4 regions of the Streptomyces sp. bgisy027 genome follow, and region 4 is predicted to be linked to each of the others. Evidence: riboswitches for the same ligand, from Rfam matches in the RefSeq annotation. Region 4 holds a riboswitch; each other region holds the start of a gene.
The links. A riboswitch is a leader RNA that binds a small molecule or an ion and turns the genes downstream of it on or off. The one in region 4 is predicted to bind cyclic di-AMP.
Positions count from the first base shown of each region.

Region 1 (3,184 bases), on a different contig from region 4:
GATAGGTGTCGACGCCGCCCCACGTCTCCTCGATGGTCTCGAAGGCAGCCGTCAGATACTCGGCCCGCGCGTCGAACAGCGGGCTGAGCAGTTCCATGACCTCGGGCGAGTAGGCGGAGGCGTCGCTGCCGCTGCGCCGCACCTTGTAGCGGCGGTGCTTGGCGTTGGACTCCAGGTAGTCGGTGACGATCGCCTCACGCTCGACGCCGAGGGCCAGCAGGGTCACGGCGATGGACAGACCCGCGCGGTCCTTGCCGGCCGCGCAGTGCATCAGCGCCGGGACGCTGTCCTCGGCGAGCGAGTGCAGCACCTGGGAGTGTTCGCCGGTGCGCTCCTTGATGATCGAACGGTAGGAGACGATCATCCGGTTCGCGCCCTTGCCGTCCGACAGGATCCCGCGCAGTTGGTCGAGGTCGCCGTCCCGGACCATCTTCCAGAACTCCGCGCCGTCCGCCGGGTCGGAGAGCGGCAGGTTGACGTTGCGCACGCCCGGCAGCTCGACGTCCGGCCCCTCGAGCTTCTGGTCGGCCGCGTTGCGGAAGTCGAAGATCGTGTGCAGCCCCAGCGAGCCGAGGAAGTCGGCGTCCTCGTTGGTTGCGTGTGCGAGGTGGCCGCTGCGGAACAGCACTCCGTGCCGCACCCGTCGTCCGTCCACCGTGGGCAGGCCGCCCACATCGCGGAAGTTGCGAACCCCGGCCAGTTCGGGCTCGGTCGACGGGATCTGCTGCGTCACGGGGGCTCCTCCCAGTCAGCCCCGGCGGCGCGGCTCGGCGATGCGGCCGACGGGGTGCGCTCTCGACCATACGACATGGATTCCAGGGCCAAATTGGATTCAGTGCCAATCGGGACGAATGCGGACGGAATTCCGCGACCCGCTCGTGTTGAGGTGGGGGAGTGGGTGGCGCCCTGCAAGGAGGTCCGGCCTCCGGTGCCGCGCGGCGACCTGCACCGGCCGCGGCGCCCCTTCCGGCGCTCCGGTTGCGGGGGTCTGGATCCGGCAGTTGCGTATGAATGCCTTGAAACGGGTGAAATTCACCGAGGGGCCGTACTGGTGCATCACGGACTGCGCGCCGACTTGAAGGGCGACCTCGATGCGGCAGTTATTCGACTCCGTCGCATCTAGGTGTTCTGTCCGAATTGGCACCTTCATTCCAACTCGCCCTGCGATAAAGAAAGCTGGAGCAGTGTCACGTGAGGAGCGTCATAGCCGTGACGGTGCGTCGCCCGTCATGTTCACGTAATTCATGGGCTTTTCAAGGGGCTTTGAGTCGGGCGGCGCCCCCGCATTTCACGCACGGTGACGGCTAATTCCCACAACGGATCAACAGGAACGCATTCGGACGGAACCTCTCACTTGTTCCCATGCGTCTTCCTCGCTTACGTTCACGACCAATCCGGACGGACGCCCAATCCTGCCGCCGCTCGGATTCCGCGCAAACTCACCCGTGCACGGCAGGAGCGGGGGACCCACAGGTAGAACCGCCTGTTCCGGTCTCCGGAACGGCTAGGGGTCAAGTCGCGCCTCGGCGCGGCCGGGCATCTCCAGCCCGCACCCGACAGCTCACCTCGCAGGCGCCGGAGAGGAATTCGTCATGCCCGCGAAGGGTAAGCATCGCCGTCCGAAGTCCCTGCGCTTCACCCGCTCCATTGCCGTCGCCGGAACCGGTGGCGCCGCTCTCGCTCTTCCGCTCATGGGAGCCACCGGCGCCCACGCCGCTCCCTCGCAGTCCGTTGCGGAAAAGGCCGTTCAGTCCCTTCCGATCGCCGGCCAGAAGACCGCCGACAAGAAGTCCGCTCACAAGAAGACGGACGTGCGGACCTATTCGGTGAAGGTCGGCGACTACCTTTCGAAGATCGCCGATGAGCAGAACGTCAGCGGTGGCTGGAAGAAGCTCTACGCCGACAACCGTGAGGCCGTCGGCTCCGACCCGTCGCTGATCCACCCGGGTCTCAAGCTCGCCATCGGCGGCAAGAAGGCCGCGACGACCGCCCCCAAGTCGTCGCCCTCCAAGCCCTCTTCGGCGTCCAAGTCCTCCTCGAAGGACTCGTCCGCCGCGAAGTCCGCCACGCCGAAGAAGGCGCAGAAGGCCACCAAGGCCGCCGGGACCACCAGCACCGTCAACGGCTTCTCCGCCCCGCTGTCCGGCGCCTCCCTCGGCACCGGCTACAAGATCGCGGGCAGCATGTGGTCCAGCGGCTACCACACCGGCGTCGACTTCGCCGCCGCCACCGGCACCCCGCTGAAGGCGGTCGGCGCGGGCACCGTCGTCTCGGCCGGCTGGGGCGGCGCGTACGGCAACCAGGTCGTCATCCAGCTCGCCGACGGCTACTACGCCCAGTACGCCCACCTGTCCTCGCTCTCGGTCTCCAGCGGCCAGACCGTGACCGCGGGCCAGCAGATCGGCCTCTCCGGCGCGACCGGCAACGTCACCGGCCCGCACCTGCACTTCGAGATCCGCACCACGCCGGACTACGGCTCGGACGTGGACCCGGTCGCCTACCTGCGCGCCAAGGGTGTCGCCATCGGCTGACGCGGCCCCACGCCAGAACCACCTGCCTGACACGCGGCCGAAGGCCGGACCTCGATCCCCGGGTCCGGCCTTCGGCATGTTGCGCCCACAACACCCCTGTTCAGAGGCTTATTCCACGTTTGGTGAACACTTTAGGAGTGGCTTATCTCACCGATCGTCAACCCTTTCCTACGGTCGCGTAGGTCACATTCGAAGGTGAATCATGGGTCGATGTGGCAGACGATTCGAAGAGTGACAGCAGCGCAGTGATCGGGTCGTACGTTGCGGTGGGGGACAGCTTCACCGAGGGCGTCGGCGACCCCGGCCCCGACGGCGCGTTCGTCGGCTGGGCCGACCGGTTCGCGGTCCTGCTCGCGGACCGCCGCCCCGAGGGCGACTTCAACTACACGAACCTCGCCGTACGCGGCAAACTGCTCGACCAGATCATCGAGAACCAGCTCCCGAAGGCCGCCGAACTGGCCCCGGACCTGGTCTCGTTCTGTGCGGGCGGCAACGACATCATCCGACCCGGAACCGACCCCGACGAGGTCGCCGAGCGCTTCGAGCGGGCGATCGTCCGGCTCACCTCGGCCGTCGGCACCGTCATGGTGACGACCGGCTTCGACACCCGTGGCGTGCCCGTGCTGAAGCATCTGCGCGGCAAGATCGCCACG
Region 1 covers NZ_JBYIVZ010000024.1:125,576-128,759, reverse strand. The annotation lists gene AC3ETA_RS24875 (tyrosine-protein phosphatase) at 1-733, opposite strand, end outside; partial or broken gene AC3ETA_RS24870 (GH36 C-terminal domain-containing protein) at 884-1,123, shown strand; cyclic di-AMP (ydaO/yuaA leader) riboswitch at 1,423-1,588, shown strand; gene AC3ETA_RS24865 (peptidoglycan DD-metalloendopeptidase family protein) at 1,593-2,531, shown strand; gene AC3ETA_RS24860 (SGNH/GDSL hydrolase family protein) at 2,777-3,184, shown strand, end outside.
Region 1: another riboswitch for cyclic di-AMP. It lies ahead of AC3ETA_RS24865 (peptidoglycan DD-metalloendopeptidase family protein); the one in region 4 lies ahead of AC3ETA_RS29260 (M23 family metallopeptidase).

Region 2 (3,184 bases), on a different contig from region 4:
GCCGGGGGGCGTCCGTTCCCGCTCAGGCCGGGCGGACCACGCTGTGGATCGACGACTCTCCGTCGTAGTAGATCGACTCCTCGCGGACGTACGTGCCGGGTTTGGGGGCGTGGATCATCATGCCGTTGCCGATGTAGATGCCCACGTGGGTGACGTCGTCGTAGAAGAAGACCAGGTCGCCGGGCTGGGCGCTGGAGAGGGGGACCGTGGTGCCGGCGTTGACCTGGTCGTAGGTGACGCGGGGGATGTCGACGCCGGCGGCCTTCCAGGCGGCCTGGGTGAGGCCGGAGCAGTCGTAGGAGTCGGGGCCGGTTGCGCCCCAGACGTACGGCTTGCCGATCTGGGAGCGGGCGAAGGCCAGGGCCTTCTCGGCCTTGGTGGCGTAGGAGGAGTCCGCGGAGGATGAGTCCGAGGTGCCCGAGTCGGCGGGAGGCTGGGTGCTCTCCTGCTGCTGGGCGGCGGCCTCCTCCTGGCGCTGGCGCTCGGCCTCCGCCTGCTGGCGGGCCAGTTCGGCGGCCTTGCGGGCGGCCTCCTCCTGCTTGCGCTTCTCGATCGCGGCGAGGCGGGCCTTCTCCTCGGCCGTCAGCTTCGAGAGGAGCTCGCGCGCGTCGGAGAGCTTCTGCTGGACCGTGGCCTTGGCGGACTTGAGGTCGTTCTGCGAGTCGGTGAGCGTCTCGAGGCTCTGGGTGGCCTCCCGGCGCTTCTCCATCGTCTCGGACTGCTGGGTGAAGTAGTCGTCGACCGACTCCTTCTGACGGCCGGTCATCCGGTCCATCAGCTGCGTCTGGTCGAAGTAGTCCTGCGGGTTGTCCGCGAGGAGGAAGGTCGCGGTGTCGGGGGCCGCGGCGCCGGTGCGGTACTGGGCGGCCGCGTTGCGGCCGAGTTCCTCGCGGGCTTCGTTGAGCTTCTGGGTGCGCTGGGCCACGTCGTCGAGGAGGGTGTCGACGCGCTTGCGCTGCTTCGCGGTCTTGTCCTTGGCCGCGTTGTACTTCTCGGTCGCCGACTCCGCTTGGCGGTAGAGGTCGTCGACCTTCTTCTCGACCTCTTCGAGGCTGGGCTTGTCGTCCGTCGACGGGCTGGCGTTGGCCGTCTGGGACAGCAGGGCCACGGACGTGAGGGCGGCCGTGGCGAGGGCAGGGGTGCGTATGCCTGCTACGCGCGTACCGGCGGGACGCGACTTGCGGTGCGACGCCAAGGGAGGCGACTCCTTCCACGTTCCGCCTACCGAGTTAGCTGTCGGGTTCGGGCGGGTGGTTCGGAAGGGTTGCCCTACGGCCCGTCCCCGGGAGGGAAGTCGGGCCGATTCACCCCAAGTTCGGTGGGTCCCCGGCTCCGGTCGCCGTGAGGCGCGCCGGACTCGGCGGAGGCCGTGCGGCCCGGCGTCGTTCGCCGGTGGGGGTCGTACGGCCTGCCCGGCACGGTAGCCAACTCGTGTGGCCCCTGTGAAGGTTGATGTTCGATATGCCCGATACATTTTCGTGACCTTGGTCCAGAACGCGACGGGCGGTGGTTGGTTCGGGGGAGCGTGCGAGGTTTTGTGGGCGTGAGGGGTGAGTAGGTTGATTTGGGAGTGTCGATGCCCGTCTGGGGTGGCCGGTTGCGGGTTGCGGTGGGGCGGTTGCTGGGAGTGAGGGAGGGGGTCGGGGGGTGATCGTCGGGGGTTCGGGGCTGTGATGTTTCGAGGGTGGGGGCGGGCTGTCAGTGCGGCGGCCTAGACTCGGAGAGCGATGAGCAGCCTCTTTGACGACAGCTTCCTGGCGGACCTCCAGGCCCCTCGGGCCCACGAGGAAGAGCACCCGCCGCCGCCCGAGGACGAGCACGCTCCGGAACCGGTTCCGGACGATCTGTTCGGTGGGAAGTTCGACGTGCCACCGGACCGGGACGACCACTACCGCGACGGCGCCCCGCGGCCGGTCATCGACGCCGCGGCGCTGCTGGAGGGGCTGAACGACAACCAGCGTGCCGCCGTCGTCCACTCCGGCACCCCGCTGCTCATCGTGGCCGGCGCCGGCTCCGGCAAGACGCGTGTGCTCACCCACCGCATCGCCCACCTCCTCGCCGAGCGGAACGTGCATCCGGGGCAGATCCTCGCGATCACCTTCACCAACAAGGCCGCGGGCGAGATGAAGGAGCGTGTCGAGCAGCTCGTCGGCCCGCGTGCCAACGCGATGTGGGTGATGACGTTCCACAGCGCGTGCGTGCGCATCCTGCGCCGGGAGAGCAAGAAGCTCGGGTTCACCTCGTCGTTCTCGATCTACGACGCCGCCGACAGCAAGCGGCTCATGGCGCTCGTGTGCCGTGATCTGGATCTCGATCCCAAGCGGTACCCGCCCAAGTCCTTCAGCGCCAAGATCAGCAACCTGAAGAACGAGCTGATCGACGAGGAGGACTTCGCCGCCCAGGCGACGGACGGCTTCGAGAAGACCCTCGCTCAGGCGTACGCCCTGTACCAGTCGCGGTTGCGGGAGGCCAACGCCCTCGACTTCGACGACCTGATCATGACGACGGTCAACCTGCTGCGCGCCTTCCCGGACGTCGCCGAGCACTACCGCCGGCGCTTCCGCCATGTGCTGGTGGACGAGTACCAGGACACCAACCACGCCCAGTACGCGCTGGTGCGCGAGCTCGTCGGGACCGGCGAGCACCCCGTCGACGTGCCGCCGAGCGCGCACGACGTCCCGCCCGCCGAGCTGTGCGTGGTGGGTGACGCCGACCAGTCGATCTACGCCTTCCGGGGCGCCACCATCCGCAACATCCTCCAGTTCGAGGAGGACTACCCGGACGCGACGACGATCCTGCTGGAGCAGAACTACCGCTCCACGCAGACGATCCTGACCGCAGCCAACGCCGTCATCGAGCGCAACGAGTCCCGCCGCCCCAAGAACCTGTGGACCAACGCGGGCGCGGGCGCGCGCATCACCGGCTATGTCGCGGACACCGAGCACGACGAGGCGCAGTTCGTCGCCGAGGAGATAGACCGACTGACGGACGCGGGCGACGCGAAGGCCGGCGACGTCGCCGTCTTCTACCGGACGAACGCCCAGTCCCGTGTCTTCGAGGAGATCTTCATCCGCGTCGGGCTGCCCTACAAGGTGGTCGGCGGGGTCCGCTTCTACGAGCGCAAGGAGGTCCGGGACGTCCTCGCCTACCTGCGGGTGCTGGCCAACCCCGAGGACTCCGTGCC
Region 2 covers NZ_JBYIVZ010000005.1:197,580-200,763, reverse strand. The annotation lists gene AC3ETA_RS07520 (C40 family peptidase) at 23-1,195, opposite strand; cyclic di-AMP (ydaO/yuaA leader) riboswitch at 1,204-1,373, opposite strand; gene pcrA (DNA helicase PcrA) at 1,728-3,184, shown strand, end outside.
Region 2: another riboswitch for cyclic di-AMP. It lies ahead of AC3ETA_RS07520 (C40 family peptidase); the one in region 4 lies ahead of AC3ETA_RS29260 (M23 family metallopeptidase).

Region 3 (3,184 bases), on a different contig from region 4:
CGCGGGCGCGTTCGCCGTCACCGCGCGCCACCGCGTCCACGATCGCGCCGTGCTCGGTCCAGGACTCCACGGGATCGGCGGGCGCCTCCACGGCGTACATCCAGGCGATCTTGTGGCGCAACTGGGCCAGTATCGAGGTCAGGGCGGGGCTGCCGGTGGACTGGGCGAGCGTCTCGTGGAACCAGCTGCCCAGGGAGCGCAGGTCGTCGCTGTTCCCCCGCTTGGCCCGCTCCTGCCCCAGCCTGACCAGGCCGCGCAGGACCTTCAGATGGGCCTCGGTGCGCCGCTGGGCGGCCCGGGAGGCACCCAGCGGCTCCAGCAGGCCGCGCATCTCCAGCAGGTCGGCGGCCTCCTGTTCGGTCGGTTCGGCGACGCACGCGCCCGCGTGGCGCCGGGTCACCACGAAGCCCTCTGCCTCCAGGGTGCGCAGGGCCTCCCGCACGGGGACTCGGGAGACGCCGTAGCGGCGGGCGAGCAGTTCCTCGGTGAGCCGGCTGCCGCGCTCGTAGACACCCGCGACGATGTCGTCCCGGATCGCCGTGCACACCGAGTGCGCCGGAATACGCATGACCGACCTCCGCCTTAATCCCCGTGAAACGTCGACGAATGACGTGTTCCCGAGGACTCTATTGCAACCGGCCGGAATTTCCGACGGCGGGCCGGAATCCATGGATATTTTTTGGTCAGCGTAACGTCCGGAAAGAGCGAAAGCCCCGGCTTGAGAGCCGGGGCTTCGAGGACGCTGCGGTGGTGGCGTCAGACGTTCACGCCGTGGCCGCGCAGATAGGCGACGGGGTCGATGTCGGAGCCGTACTCCGGCGTCGTGCGGGCCTCGAAGTGCAGGTGCGGCCCGGTGACGTTGCCGGTGGCGCCGGACAGGCCTATCTGCTGGCCGGGGGTGACGGCCTGGCCGACCGAGACGCCGATGGACGACAGGTGGCCGTACTGCGTGTACGTGCCGTCGTTCATCTTGATCACGATGCTGTTGCCGTACGCCCCGCCCCAGCCGGCCTCCACGACGGTGCCGGAGCCGACCGCGTGGACGGAGGTGCCGGCGGCGGCGTGGAAGTCGACGCCGGTGTGGCTGCCGGAGGACCAGACGGCACCGCCGGACTTGTAGCCGGTGGAGACGTACGAGCCGGCGATCGGGGCGACGTACGACAGCAGACGCTTGCGCTCGGCCTCGCGGGCGGCACGTTCCTTGGCCTCGCGCTCCGCCTTCGCCTTCGCGGCCGCCTTCTCGCGGGCGGCCTCCTGAGCGGCCTTCTTCGCGGCGGCGGCCTCCGCGGCGGCCCGCTCCTGGGCGATGGCCTGGGCGTCGATCTGGTCCGCGATGGAGTTCTCGACGGTGACGACGGGGATGAGGCCGGTCTGCTCCGCGGCGGGCTCGGCGGCCAGCGCGGGGGCGGCCAGGGTGCCGACGACTCCGGTGGCGGTGAGCGCGGCGACTCCGGCCGCGCGGGCGGTGGTGCGCTCGAACCGGCCGGGCTTACGGTGCTTCCCGGTGGGGCGGTTCTTCCCCGTGGCGCAGGTGAACGCCATGAAGTGGCTGATCCTTTCCTTCCCTCTCGCCTACCGGGTTAGCTGACGGGTTCGGAGCAGGAAGGTCTCCTACGGACCCCCTCGCGACTCGCGCGGGCGTCCGATTCACCCCAGGGACTACGGGTGGGTCCCCGGCTCCCCTGGCTCGCGCCGTACGGGGACTCGGCGATGGCTGTCCGGTGCCGCGGGCGCGGCGCACTGCCTGACGAACAGCCCGGAAGACGCTAAACGCGGCGTCTTTCAATCCCCAAACGGATCGCGGCTTTTGTAGCGCATCCCACAGGCCAGACAGGCAGCCTCTCCCTCAATTCGGGCATAAAGGGGCCCTGGTGACTCAAAGGTCACCAGGGCCTCTGCAGGCGCGTGCGCCGGACGGCGCGAGCCCGTCCTCTACTCGGCTGCCACGACCGTGACTTCACCGATGCCGAGGGCCTCGACGGGCTCCCGGATCTCGGCCGCGTCACCGACCAGGATCGTCACCAGACGGTCGACCGGGAAGGCGCTCACGGCCGCCGCCGTGGCCTCGACCGTGCCGGTCGCGGCCAGCTGCTGGTAGAGCGTCGCCTGGTAGTCGTCGGGCAGGTGCTGCTCGACCTGGTCGGCCAGCGTGTTGGCCACGGACGCCGCGGTCTCGTACTTCAGCGGCGCCACCCCGACGAGGTTCTGCACGGCGAAGTCCCGCTCGGCGTCGGTGAGGCCTTCGGCCGCTACACCGCGCAGGACCTTCCAGAGGTCGTCCAGGGCCGGACCGGTGTGCGGGGTGTCGACGGAGCCGCTGATGGCGAGCATCGCCGCGCCCGTGCCGTCCGGGGCGGAGCGCAGCACCTGGCCGAAGGCCCGCACACCGTAGGTGTAGCCCTTCTCCTCGCGCAGGACCTTGTCCAGACGGGAGGTGAGGGTGCCGCCGAGGCAGTAGGTGCCGAGCACCTGCGCGGGCCACACGCGGTCGTGCCGGTCGGGGCCGATACGACCGATCAGCAGCTGCGTCTGGACGGCGCCGGGGCGGTCGACGATGACGACCCGGCCGGTGTCGTCCGCGATGACCGGCGCGACCGCGCGCGTCTCGCCCGGGGAGCCGGTCCAGGCACCCAGGGTGTCGCCGAGCAGGGTGTCGAGGTCGACGCCGGTGAGGTCGCCGACGACCACGACGGTGGAGGTGGCGGGGCGTACGTGCCGCTCGTAGAAGGCGCGTACGGACGCCGAGTCGATGTCGGCGACGGTCTCCTCGGTGCCCTGGCGCGGGCGGGACATGCGCGCCGTCGCCGGGAACAGCTCCTTGGAGAGCTCCTTGGCGGCGCGGCGCGAGGGGTTGGCCAGCTCGTGCGGGATCTCGTCGAGCCGGTTGTTCACCAGGCGCTCGACCTCGCTGTCCTCGAACGCGGGCGCCCTCAGGGCGTCGGCGAGCAGGCCGAGCGCCTTGGGCAGGCGGGAGACGGGCACTTCCAGGCTGACCCGGACGCCGGGGTGGTCGGCGTAGGCGTCGAGCGTGGCGCCGCAGCGCTCCAGCTCGGCTGCGAACTCCTCGGCGGTGTGCTTGTCGGTGCCCTCGGACAGGGCGCGCGCCATGATCGTGGCGATGCCGTCGAGGCCCTTCGGCTCGGCGTCCAGGGGTGTGTCCAGGAGGACCTCGACGGCGACGACC
Region 3 covers NZ_JBYIVZ010000009.1:193,497-196,680, forward strand. The annotation lists gene AC3ETA_RS12370 (GntR family transcriptional regulator) at 1-568, opposite strand, end outside; gene AC3ETA_RS12375 (M23 family metallopeptidase) at 757-1,542, opposite strand; cyclic di-AMP (ydaO/yuaA leader) riboswitch at 1,555-1,720, opposite strand; gene AC3ETA_RS12380 (M16 family metallopeptidase) at 1,933-3,184, opposite strand, start outside.
Region 3: another riboswitch for cyclic di-AMP. It lies ahead of AC3ETA_RS12375 (M23 family metallopeptidase); the one in region 4 lies ahead of AC3ETA_RS29260 (M23 family metallopeptidase).

Region 4 (3,184 bases):
TGCCGAGCCGGAGAGCGCGCCGATGCCGTCGTACCCCTACGTCCTGCTGTCCGCCGCCGTCTCCCTGGACGGCTACCTCGACGACACCACCCCCGAGCGCCTGCTGCTGTCCAGCCCGGCCGACTTCGACCGGGTCGACGAGGTCCGCGCGTCCGTGGACGCCATCCTGATCGGCGCCGGCACGATCCGGGCGGACAACCCGCGGCTGCTGGTGAACTCGGCCGAGCGGCGGGCCGCGCGGGTGGCGGCGGGCAGGCCGGAGTACCCGCTGAAGGTCACGGTCAGCGCGTCCGGCGAGCTGGACCCGGCGGCGAACTTCTGGCACACCGGCGGCGACAAGATCGTCTACACGACGGAGAAGGGCGCGGAGCGGCTGCGCCGGGAGCCGGTCGCGGCGGACGTCGTCGCGCTGGGGCCGGAGCTGGACTGGCGGTCCCTGCTGGCCCATCTGCGCGAGGCGCGCGGCGTCGAGCGGCTGATGGTCGAGGGCGGCGGCACCGTCCACACGCAGCTGATGACACAGGGGCTGGCGGACGAGTTGCAGCTGGTGCTGGCGCCGCTGTTCGTGGGCGACCCCGAGGCGCCGCGGCTGTTCGGGCCGGGCGGCTACCAGGGCGGCCGGCTGCGGCTGCTGGAGTCGCGCCGTATCGAGGACGTCGTACTGATGCGCTACGCGCCGACGGCACCCGGCACCGGCACCCTCCCCTCCGCCGCGGACCGGCACTGGCTGGCGCTGGCATGCGAGCTGGCGGAGCGGTGCCCGCCGTCGGAGACGGCCTTCAGCGTCGGCGCGGTGGTCGTCGCGGCCGACGGGAGCGAACTTGCGCGCGGGCACTCCCGGGAGGGCGGTGATCCGCATGTGCACGCGGAGGAGGCGGCACTGGCGAAGATCGCGGCCGGGGATCCCAGGCTCGCGTCCGCCACCGTGTACAGCAGCCTGGAGCCGTGCACCCGCCGCTCGTCCCGGCCCGTGCCCTGCGCGCGGCTGATCCTCCGGGCGGGGGTCCGCCGGGTGGTGACGGCCTGGCGGGAGCCGGACACCTTCGTGGCGGGCGCCGACGGGAGCGGGATGCTGGCGGCGCAGGGCGTGGAAGTGCTGGTGCTGCCGGAGTACGAGGAGCGCGCCAAGGCGCCCAACGCCCACCTGCTGCCCTGACCGCCCCGGTGTGACGCGGCCCGCACCGCTGACCGAGACGTACTGGTCAGAACGGCCCCCGGGAAAAGCCGTGTGCTTCGGGCCCCGCGGATGGCGTACTATGGATTCACCGACGCGGGGTGGAGCAGCTCGGTAGCTCGCTGGGCTCATAACCCAGAGGTCGCAGGTTCAAATCCTGTCCCCGCTACTGAAGGCTCAGGGCCGGAACTGATTCAGTTCCGGCCCTGAGTGTTTTCCCGTACTCCCGTACTCCCGTTGCCGCGGGGCTCGGTGTGCTTTCGGATCGCCGTCACCGGGGGTGATCGGACGACCGCCCTCCGCATAACAACTGACACGCCGTCAGTATCGATGTGGCATCTGAGGTTTGGCCAACTCGCCCGATTTAGGCCGCTCGTGACCCGTAAGTCCGGGCGAAAATCGTTAATGATCAAGAGGAACAGCTTGGAATCCGCACCTCGCGTCTATTAACGTTCGATAACGCAGCGCGGTCGTCCCAGCCGTCACAAGAGGCGGCTCCGTGCGCACGCGCCGAGTCCCGCAAGGGAGCCGGGGAACCACCACCCTGGGGTGAATCGCGCGAATATCGCCGGGAAGTCACGGTTGATATACGCGCGTAGGAGACCTTCCTGCTCCGAACCCGTCAGCTAACCCGGTAGGCGAGAAGGAAGGAAAGGAGTACGCCCACGTGGCGTCCAACCGGCCTGCTCCGCAAGCCCCGTTCGTGCCGAGTCAACGCGACACCGACACCTTCGGCTACGACCGTTACCGCACCGACGAGGGCCCGTTCGAGGAGTGGAACCCCACCGCGGAGTCCATTCGCCCCGTTCGTGGCAGGCACCGCGTCTCCAAGCAGCGTGGCGGGGGACTCGCCCGCAGCTCCACGGTTCTCGGCGTCGGCGTCATAGCCGCCGTCGGCGCGGGCGGCATGGCCAGCGCGAACAGCGGCAAGCCGCCGGTCGCCATCACCATGCCCGACCTGCCGCTGATCTCCGACGACTCGTCCGAGCCCGCCGAGGACACGGCCACCGCGCTCAGCACGATGGGCGAGACCACCGAGCAGACCGCGCAGGGCACCTCGGACGCCGGTGAGGCGCTGCGCAGCCGGATCATCGCCCAGGCCGAGCTCCAGCAGGACCAGATCGACAGCAAGGCCGCCGCCGCTGCCGTCGCCGCCGCCGAGAAGGAGGCCAAGGAAGCGGCCGCCAAGGCGGAGAAGGAAGCCGAGGCCAAGGCCGCCGCCGCGAAGGCCGCCGCCGAGGAGGAGGCCCGCAAGAAGGCCGAGGCCGAGCGCCTCGCCGAGTTGGCCAAGCAGTACACGCTGCCGACCTCCTCGTACACGATCACCTCGACGTTCGGTCAGGCCGGCGCCTACTGGTCCTCCGGGTACCACACGGGCCTCGACTTCGCCGCCCCCACCGGGACGCTGATCAAGGCGATCCACTCCGGCACGGTCACCTTCGCCGGCTGGGACGGCTCCTACGGCTACAAGACCGAGATCACCCTCGACGACGGCACCGAGCTCTGGTTCGCGCACCAGTCCTCGATCAGCGTCAGCGTCGGCCAGAAGGTGAACACGGGCGACGTCATCGGCCGCGTCGGCGCCACGGGCAACGTCACCGGCGCCCACCTGCACCTCGAGGTGCACCCCGGCGGCAGCACCAGCGGCATCGACCCGATGGCCTGGCTCCAGGGCAAGGGCCTCAACCCCTGACCCACCCCGAGACGGGTATCCACTTCTGATCCCCGGCGGTCCTGGCGACGACCCCCCGACGCGAGGACCGCCGGTTTCGGCATGCCCCAGGGCCTGTCAACGCCCCCTGAGCCGCGGCCCGGTCACGTCCGGTACGGGTTGTAGGCGGGGTATGGCGACGGGCCGTACCCCGGCCCGTCGACCTGGCCGTAGGACTGCCAGTGGACCGGCACCGGTGCCATGTGCGGGTGGCCGTACCCGTGCTGGTGCCCCCGCCAGGACTGCTCGGCGGCCGCGTGCTCCAGGGCCGGGCGGGCGAACTCCCGGCGGTGCCACAG
Region 4 covers NZ_JBYIVZ010000032.1:20,581-23,764, reverse strand. The annotation lists gene AC3ETA_RS29270 (dihydrofolate reductase family protein) at 23-1,156, shown strand; tRNA gene AC3ETA_RS29265 (tRNA-Met) at 1,270-1,343, shown strand; cyclic di-AMP (ydaO/yuaA leader) riboswitch at 1,673-1,830, shown strand; gene AC3ETA_RS29260 (M23 family metallopeptidase) at 1,842-2,867, shown strand; gene AC3ETA_RS29255 (PrsW family intramembrane metalloprotease) at 2,990-3,184, opposite strand, start outside.